DNA from 2 places in the Pseudoalteromonas sp. AWH4_217 genome. Region 1 is predicted to be linked to the other one. Evidence: predicted binding sites of a transcription regulator. Region 1 holds the regulator's gene; the other holds the start of a gene.
What was found. Region 1 encodes MetJ, which represses methionine synthesis genes. Its sites were predicted from a motif close to TAGACGTCTAGACGTCTA; they were not measured.
Positions count from the first base shown of each region.

Region 1 (4,558 bases):
TGCTTTTGTCATTTCTTCTACCACAATGCCGTATGTGCTGGCGAGAGCTTGAATGCTTTCGCATTATCACTGGAACCGCCTTGCGTGGTTTTCACCGCTGCAAAAGCCTGTTCTAGGTCTGCTAATAAATCGTCGATTTCCTCAATGCCCACCGAAATACGGATCAGTGTATCCCCGACACCCGCTTCAAGGCGTGCCTCCGGGTCCATGCCCGCATGCGTCATAGTCGCGGGGTGACAGATCAGGCTCTCGACTCCACCCAGAGACTCAGCCAGCGAGAATTGCTTCACACTCGTCAGAAACTTAGCGGCATCCGCCAACTCCCCTTTAATGTCAAAGCTCACCATACCACCGAAGCCTTGTTGCTGTTGCTTAGCCAGCGCATGCTGCGGGTGGCTTTCCAGCCCTGGGTAATATACCTGGCTGACAAATTCAGATTGCTCAAGATAACGTGCAATCGCCAGGGCGTTTTCCTGATGCTGTTTCAGGCGAACATTAAGCGTACGCAAACCACGCAAAGTCAGGTAGCTGTCGAACGGTGCGCCTGTGATACCGATATTGTTCGCCCACCAGGCAAGTTCTTCACCAAGTTCCTCGGTTTTGGCAATCACTGCACCACCGACGACATCAGAATGACCATTGATATATTTGGTCGTGGAGTGCACCACAATATCCACACCAAATGCGATGGGGTTTTGCAGCGCCGGCGAAAGAAAGGTGTTGTCGGCCGCCACCAGTGCACCGCACTGTGCAGCAACGTCGGTGACCGCTTTGATATCGGTTAATCGCAAAATCGGGTTACTCGGCGTTTCTATCCAGACCAGCTTAGGTTTAATGGCCAGGATCTCCTGCAAGCTCTCGCTGCGTGTCAGATCCAGGACTTTCACCTTCAGTAATCCACGCTTTTCCAATGAGGTAAACAACCGATAGCTACCACCATAGCAGTCGTGTGGGATCACTAAGGTGTCGTCAGCATTGAGCAGCTGAGTCACCAGATGTACCGCAGCCATGCCGGTAGCCGTAATGATGCCCTTTGCGCCACCTTCAAGCTCCGCCAGCGTTTGCGCGAGAATGTCACGATTCGGGTTGCCGCTGCGGCCATAATCATAGTCACGCTTCTTATCGAAGTCCGCAAATGAATAGGTGGTCGACAAATAAAGCGGGGGCACCACCGCACCATGATGCTTGTCAGCATCAATGCCTGTACGTACCGCTATGGTTGACTTGTTGCTTTGGCTCATAGGTCACCTGGCTAAGTTGGATGTTTAGACGTCTAAAAGGTTAGATGAACAAAAGTTAGAAGTCAAAACATTTATACTGCTAAATGGCTAAATAACTAGTATTTGACTATCTTTTTTAAACCGATAAAATTTCGCCACTCAACGCGAACTCTATGCTAATAAGACTGAGTATTTGAGCTTAAATATGGCAAATGACGTGCAACATTGCCAACAGAGAGCCTACGTGTCACGGTTGGATCCATACACAGTACGCAGTCTTATTCGCATTGCATCTACAACACTGAGGCAAGTACACCACTATGGCTAAATGGAACGGTGAATATATTCACCCTTATGCAGAACACGGTAAGAAATCAGAACAGGTAAAAAAGATTACCGTTTCTATCCCGCTCAACGTGCTTAAAGTGCTGACCGATGAGCGCACCCGTCGCCAGGTTAACAACCTGCGCCACGCAACTAACAGTGAGTTACTGTGTGAGGCATTTCTGCATGCCTTTACCGGCCAGCCGCTACCTGGTGATGAGGACCTGCGCAAAGATAACCCGGAGAAGATCCCGGCAGAAGTGCGTCAGATCATGACAGAAATGGGGCTGGAGATCCCAGAGATTAACGAAGAATAATCTCGTCGGCACCAGTGAACAACAACAAAAAAAGCCTCACAATGTGAGGCTTTTTTTTGCTCAGACCGGCTTATGCCATATAATTTTCTGGCATCTCTATTTGCGCCACACCGGACTCAACCGCCGCCTCAGCCACCGCTCGGGCTATGCGTGGCAACAAACGCGGGTCCATCGGCTTAGGAATGATGTAATGTTCACCGAACTCCAGACTGTCGACATCCGCCGCTTTGAGCACTTCAGCAGGGACCGGCTCTTTGGCAATGCTGCGGATCGCTTCAACCGCCGCAATCTTCATTTCATCGTTAATGGCCGTTGCACGCACATCCAGTGCACCACGGAAGATAAACGGGAAGCACAGTACATTATTAACCTGATTTGGATAGTCTGAACGACCTGTTGCCATGATCAGATCGTCGCGAGCGCCATGCGCCACTTCCGGGCTGATCTCAGGATCCGGGTTAGAGCATGCAAAAACCACAGGCTTGTCAGCCATCAGTTTCAGGTCTTCCGGAGACAACAGGTCCGGACCAGACACGCCCACAAACACGTCCGCATCTTCAATCACATCCTGTAAGGTGCGCTTGTCGGTGTTATTGGCAAACAGCTTTTTGTACTCATTCAGATCATCGCGACGCGTATGGATGACGCCTTTACGGTCAAGCATATAAATGTGTTCACGCTGCGCGCCGCACTTGATTAACAGCTCCATACAGGCGATGGCAGCAGCACCTGCACCCAGGCAAACGATAATAGCGTCATGAATGTTCTTGCCCTGGATCTCCAGTGCGTTCAACATACCCGCAGCAGTAACAATTGCAGTGCCATGCTGGTCATCATGGAATACCGGTACATCACAACGCTCAATCAGCGCACGCTCAATCTCAAAACACTCAGGTGCTTTAATATCTTCCAGATTGATGCCACCGAAGGTATCGGCAATATTGGCAACCGTGTTGATAAAGTCTTCTGTGGTACGATGCTTAACTTCGATGTCTATCGAATCCAGGCCTGCAAAGCGTTTAAACAGTAACGCTTTACCTTCCATCACAGGCTTAGATGCCAGAGGGCCAAGATTACCCAAACCCAGAATCGCAGTACCATTACTGATAACGGCAACCATGTTACCTTTACCTGTGTAACGATAAGCATTGCTCGGATCGGCAGCAATTTCACGGACTGGTTCAGCAACACCTGGACTGTATGCCAGGGCCAGATCCTTGACGGTTTCCGCAGGCTTGGTCAACTCAACGCTGATTTTTCCTGGAACGGGGTGGGCATGATAATGTAACGCTTGTTCACGAAAGTCTGACATGACGCGATTTTTTCCTAACGAAGAAGTTGAAAGTGAGAGTGAGATAAAAAATTCGCTAACTGCTTTAAACCATACCTTTTTTAAAAATTAATTCAAGCGATATCAGGTCTATCCTGTTAAAGCAAAAATAGTTGGCAGTTAGCAATATTTAGCGACTTTTTTGCTACTTTTCGGCAAAGTTAACTCACAATAAATGATCTGATAAGTGTCATTTTCAGTTCAAAATAGCGTCATTTTTATGCAGAATATAAACGAAATAAATAAAGCAAACTAAAAAAACAAGTTCGCAACATTTAATGCTTTTTAGCTTAAATTTACGCACAAATCGAAGATTTTATCGAATTATAAACCTGAATTTATAACGGATAGCTATGCATATTAATCAGCTGAATATGGTCATTCACGCTGAAACAGGTCATGACAGGATTGTCATAAAGCCAGCCTTTGAAGGTATTAGCGAGTACACCCGCTTTCTGACAATAGGCACCTTTTTACTGGAAACTTTACTAACCAAACCGAACTGATCCGTCCACTTGGCTCTGAAGGGGAAAGGCAAATGCCAGATTGAAAAACCGGGAGTGCAGAAACGAAAAAAGCACCCGAAGGTGCTTTTTCTACAGCAAAAGTAGTGCTTACTTCTTGCTGCTAAGCGCACCGAAGCGCTTGTTGAAGCGATCAACACGACCACCTGTGTCTAAGATCTTCTGCTTACCAGTATAGAACGGGTGACAAGCAGAACATACGTCCAGGTGAATGTCTTTACACAGTGTTGAACGAGTCTCGAATTTGTTACCGCACGAACAAGTTGCTGAGATTGTTTCGTACTTAGGATGAATACCTTCTTTCATAGGGCACCTCTAGTTAAGGCCGTATCGCTCTCCAAACCCGAAGTCTGGCACCATACGTAGTTATACAAAAATTGTGGACGCGTATTTTAGGGTCAATTAGGATGATCCACAAGCAATAAATGCAAATTAGCAGTTATTTTTTGTGCAATCTCACCATGAGGCCGTGAATCACCAAGCGAAAAGCACGCTGTGTCAGCATACACATGCAATTTTACGCTGTTACGGTATACTGACCGCCGGTTCTGATTGCATGTTTAACCACAATCAGACAGCTATCCTTAACTTTGATACTCAGATGCCGGAGTCTCCATGCGCTTCGCCGAAGTCGCTTTAAAAGTGCCTTTACATAGAACCTTTGATTACCGCCTTGATCCGCAACAGCAGCCTTGCGTCGGAGGCCGGGTGCGGATCAAATTCGCCAACAGAGCCTGCATTGCCGTCGTTGTCGCACTGAAAAATCACAGTGATGTACCACAAGACAAAATAAAAGCCATTGAGTCGGTAATCGATACCACGCCTATCTTGTCGCCCGAGCAC
Region 1 covers NZ_JBSWYM010000017.1:98,099-102,656, forward strand. The annotation lists gene metL (bifunctional aspartate kinase/homoserine dehydrogenase II) at 1-12, opposite strand, end outside; gene metB (cystathionine gamma-synthase) at 18-1,241, opposite strand; gene metJ (met regulon transcriptional regulator MetJ) at 1,541-1,861, shown strand; gene ACXAH1_RS19390 (malic enzyme-like NAD(P)-binding protein) at 1,932-3,173, opposite strand; gene ACXAH1_RS19395 (hypothetical protein) at 3,545-3,697, shown strand; gene rpmE (50S ribosomal protein L31) at 3,806-4,021, opposite strand; gene priA (primosomal protein N') at 4,331-4,558, shown strand, end outside.

Region 2 (4,558 bases), on a different contig from region 1:
ATTAGGATCAAAAATAATGTCTTCCGGCGGGAAACCCAGCTCATCCACCAGAATACGATAAGAACGCTCACAGATCTCAAACTTGCGGTCGGCTGTTTCGGCCTGGCCTGTTTCGTCGAACGCCATCACCACCACAGCCGCACCAAAGCGCTTAATGATCTTCGCCTGACGCTCAAACGGCTCTCGGCCCTCTTTGAGTGAAATTGAGTTGACGATGGCCTTACCCTGAATACATTTCAGGCCCGCTTCAATCACTTCCCATTTGGAAGAGTCGACCATGATTGGCACGCGGGAAATATCCGGCTCTGAGGCAATCAGGTTCAGGAACTTAACCATGGCGGCCTTAGAATCCAGCATCGCCTCATCCATATTGATGTCGATCACCTGGGCGCCGTTTTCCACCTGGCTGCGCGCCACATCCAGCGCGGCTTCATAATCTTCTTCCAGGATCAAACGCTTAAAACGCGCCGAGCCGGTCACATTGGTTCTTTCACCAACGTTAGTAAAAATGGCTGTAGATTGCGTCATATCAGTACTTCCTAATTCAGATTACAGGCTTCAAGGCCCGCCAGGCGCATTCTTACTTCAAGCTCAGGCAAAGTGCGCGGTGCCACCTGCTCCAGCCCTTTTACAAAAGCGCGAATATGGTTGGGTGTTGTACCGCAGCAACCACCCACAATATTAATAAAACCTTCCTTACCCCAGTCAATGATTTCCTGTGCCATCTCGGGGGCTTCCAAGTCGTACTCACCAAACTCATTCGGCAGGCCCGCATTAGGGTGCACAGACGTATAGGTTTCGCACACCCGCGACAATTCTTCGACATAGGCTCGCAGCAGATCCGGGCCAAGTGCACAATTCAGTCCAATGGAAATCGGTTTGATATGACGGATAGAGTTGTAAAAGGCTTCGGTTGTCTGGCCCGACAAGGTACGCCCTGACGCATCGGTAATGGTCCCGGAGATCATCACCGGCAGGGTTATACCGGTGCGCTCAAAGGCTTCTTCCACCCCATAAGCCGCCGCTTTAGCATTCAGCGTATCGAAGATGGTTTCAATCAGGATCAGATGTGCGCCACCTTCAATTAAGGCTTCGGTCGACTCAATATAGGCCGCCACCAGCTGATCAAACGAGACATTGCGATAACCTGGGTCATTCACATCAGGTGAAATCGAGCAGGTTTTTGAGGTTGGCCCCAAAACACCGGCCACATAACGCGGCTTACTCGGGTCTTTGGCGGTAAACTCATCACATACAGCCCGTGCCAGACGGGCCGACTCGACGTTGATCTCGCGGCTCAGGCTGGCCATATCGTAATCTTCCATCGAAATAGTGGTGGCGTTAAAGGTATTGGTTTCAATAATGTCCGCACCCGCTTCAAGATATTCACGATGGATCTGGCGGATCACGTCAGGCTGAGTCAGGCTTAACAGGTCGTTATTACCTTTGATAAGGACATGCCAGTCTTTAAAACGCTCGCCCCGATAATCCTCTTCCTCAAATTTGTGTTTTTGGATCATGGTGCCCATAGCACCGTCGAGGATCAAAATACGCTGTTGCATGGCCGTTTTAAGTGCATCGGCAATGGCTGCACCATCAGCCGCGGTGGTGATATGTTTATTCGGCATAATTGTTAGTCCTTACATCCTGGCTAACCAGATTAATATCGTACGGAGTGGTCTGGTAAACATAGTAGTTTAACCAGTTGGAGAATAACAAAAAGGCATGGCTTTGCCATGTCTTTGATGGCTTGGCGTTTACATCATCCTCGGGGAAGTAATTCTCCGGCTTGGGTGCATCCGGCCCTTTTTCGCAATCGCGAAAATACTCTTTGCTTAGGGTATCGGCATCATATTCCGGATGCCCGGTAATATACACCTGGCTGCCAGACACATTTTTAATTAAATAGGCCCCGACTCGCTCAGAGCCAGCCAGTGTCACCAGCTCGTCACATGCTTCAATTTGGCTGGCCTCAATATGGCCGTATCGTGAATGGGGTACCAAAAACTCATCATCAAAGCCACGGGTTAGTGCACCATGTTCAAAGTAGCAGTGATGGCGGAACACCCCGCACAGCTTGTCTTTTTTAAGCGCCCGCTTCAGGCCATGATGATGAAACAGGCCGGCATGTGCCGCCCAGCAGGAGAACAGCGTTGAGGTTACATGGTGTTCGGCCCAGTCGAAAAATGCCTGCAACTCTTCCCAGTAAGTCACTTCTTCATACTCGAGGTGAGCAAGTGGTGCACCGGTTACAATCAGCGCATCGTAGTTTTCTTCTCTGACATCCGAAAAATAACGGTAAAACATATTCAGATGCTGCTCGGAATTGTCGGAGCTGCGGTGGGTGTCCAGGCGCAACAGATCCACGTTCACCTGCAAGGGCGTATTGGCCAGCAGACGAATAAACTGTACTTCTGTTTCCACCTTATTGGGCATCAGGTTGAGTATCGCCAGCCGCATAGGCCGGATCTCCTGCGTACTGGCTCGGCTTTGTGGCATCACAAAGACATTTTCATGACGCAAATGGCTGATGGCAGGTAAATCGTCGGTGACTGTGATTGGCATGATATTCCCCTCAGTGACTAGGACCTTTAAAGATAGATCCGCTAACTTGCGACATTATGAAGCAACGGGAATAAATTTCAACTTCTAGATGTTTAGCCGTCCAAATTAAACATTCTGTCACCCGGCCCCTACGGTGACGCTTTAAGCAGTTGACAGGAACGCGTCAATACGTCTTCAAGTTCCAGAATCAAGTTTGACTGCAGAGGATTTTGCTGCGCAATGGCCTGCTCCAGCTGCGCCGCAAGCTCAGCACAGCGCACCAGCCCCAGATAACCTGCCTGCCCTTTTAATGTATGTGCCATTCGGGCAGCCGCTTCGATGTCCTCTTCTTGCAACCTTTCTTTCAGTTGCACACAAAATGCCTCCTGTCTCAAAATAAACTTATCCGACATTTTGCGGTAAAAAGCTTCGTTACCGTTTACATGCCTGAGTCCCTGCGCCCTATCGAGTAAATCTCCTGCGGCTTGATTTGGCGATGGGGTGGGCTCGGGTCGTGTCATACGAGATTGCTCTGACTCTTTGGCTAAGGGCCTTTCTGGCTCAGCCTTACCCGGTTTGCGGCTCAGCCAGTGGTAGATTTTTTGATAGGCCAGTTCAACATTAATCGGCTTGGCAATATGGTCGTCCATACCACAGGCTTTTATCTCCTGAAGGTCATGTGGCATGACATTGGCTGTCAGGGCGATAATCGGGAGTCGTCGGCAGACCAGCCTTTTTCTGATCTCCCGGGTGGCTGAATAGCCGTCCATTACCGGCATTTGACAATCCATCAGGATCAAATCAACAGGTGTTTCCTGTAATCTCGCCAGGGCCTCTTTGCCGTGCTCTGCGGTAATGACCTGCATACCTGCATCCGCCAGAATTTCCTGGGCAATCTCACGATTAATATCGTTGTCTTCCACCAGTAACACCTTTGCACCTTCAAGCACACCATACATCGCCCCTTGTTCAAGCTGTATGCTGGCTTGTGCCGTAGACTCGGCCATCGCCTCACCGAGTGGCAATTCAACCTCAACAAAAAAGCGTGCGCCTTTCCCCTCGACACTGTCACACCAAATCCGACCGTGCATCAGTTCTATCAGATTCTTGCTGATTGCCAGGCCCAGTCCGGTGCCACCATATTGCCGGGTGGTCGACGTATCTGCCTGGGTAAACGGGGTGAACAATGATTGTAGCTGGCTCTTAGAGATACCAATGCCGGAATCAGATACCGTGAACCTGATGTGCGCGCTCGATTCTGTCAGGGACCTCACCGTCAGCTCGAGAGAAAGGCTGCCATACTGAGGGGTAAACTTGACTGCATTGCTGAGCAAGTTGAGTAATACCTGACTGAGCCTGAGCGAATCGCCAATGAGTACTTCGGGTAAAGTAGGGTCCTGACTCACATCAAAGTCCAGCTGCTTTTCTTCAGCCCAAGCCGTAACCAGACCACTAACATGCTCAATCAGGGTTTTCGGGCGAAAAGGGACCGACTCAACACTCAATTTGCCCGCCTCAATTTTAGAAATATCCAAAATGTCGTTCAGGATCACCAGGAGGTTATCTGCTGCATAACGTATTTTTTTCAGATAGTTATGCATTTTCGGCGACGTATCCATTTTGAGCGCCAAATGGGTTAATCCCGTAATTGCATGCATAGGGGTACGAATTTCATGAGACATATTGGCCAGGAACTCTGACTTAGCACGGGTAGCACTCTGTGCGGCCTGCATGGCTTCAAGGAGTTTTTTCTCTGCGTCTTTGCGCTCTGTAATGTCCCGAATGATGGCGGTGAAATAATTCGCCTCTCCCACTTTAGTTTCTGCAACGGCCAGGTCGATGGGAAAACACTGACCATTTTTCTTACGTGCGGTCACCTCACGTTTGTTGTCTATAACTTTTTTTACGCCTGTATCAAAATAGTTTTGTATATACTGGTCATGGTTGCTTCGGTATGGCTCTGGCATCAGCATTCGCAAGTTGTTTCCTAACACTTCATCACGCGTGTAACCAA
Region 2 covers NZ_JBSWYM010000019.1:6,912-11,469, reverse strand. The annotation lists gene metH (methionine synthase) at 1-528, opposite strand, end outside; gene ACXAH1_RS20015 (homocysteine S-methyltransferase family protein) at 540-1,562, opposite strand; gene ACXAH1_RS20010 (homoserine O-succinyltransferase) at 1,618-2,565, opposite strand; gene ACXAH1_RS20005 (PAS domain S-box protein) at 2,694-4,558, opposite strand, start outside.
Region 2: the regulator MetJ is predicted to act here: its motif matches at 2,651-2,668, upstream of ACXAH1_RS20010 (homoserine O-succinyltransferase).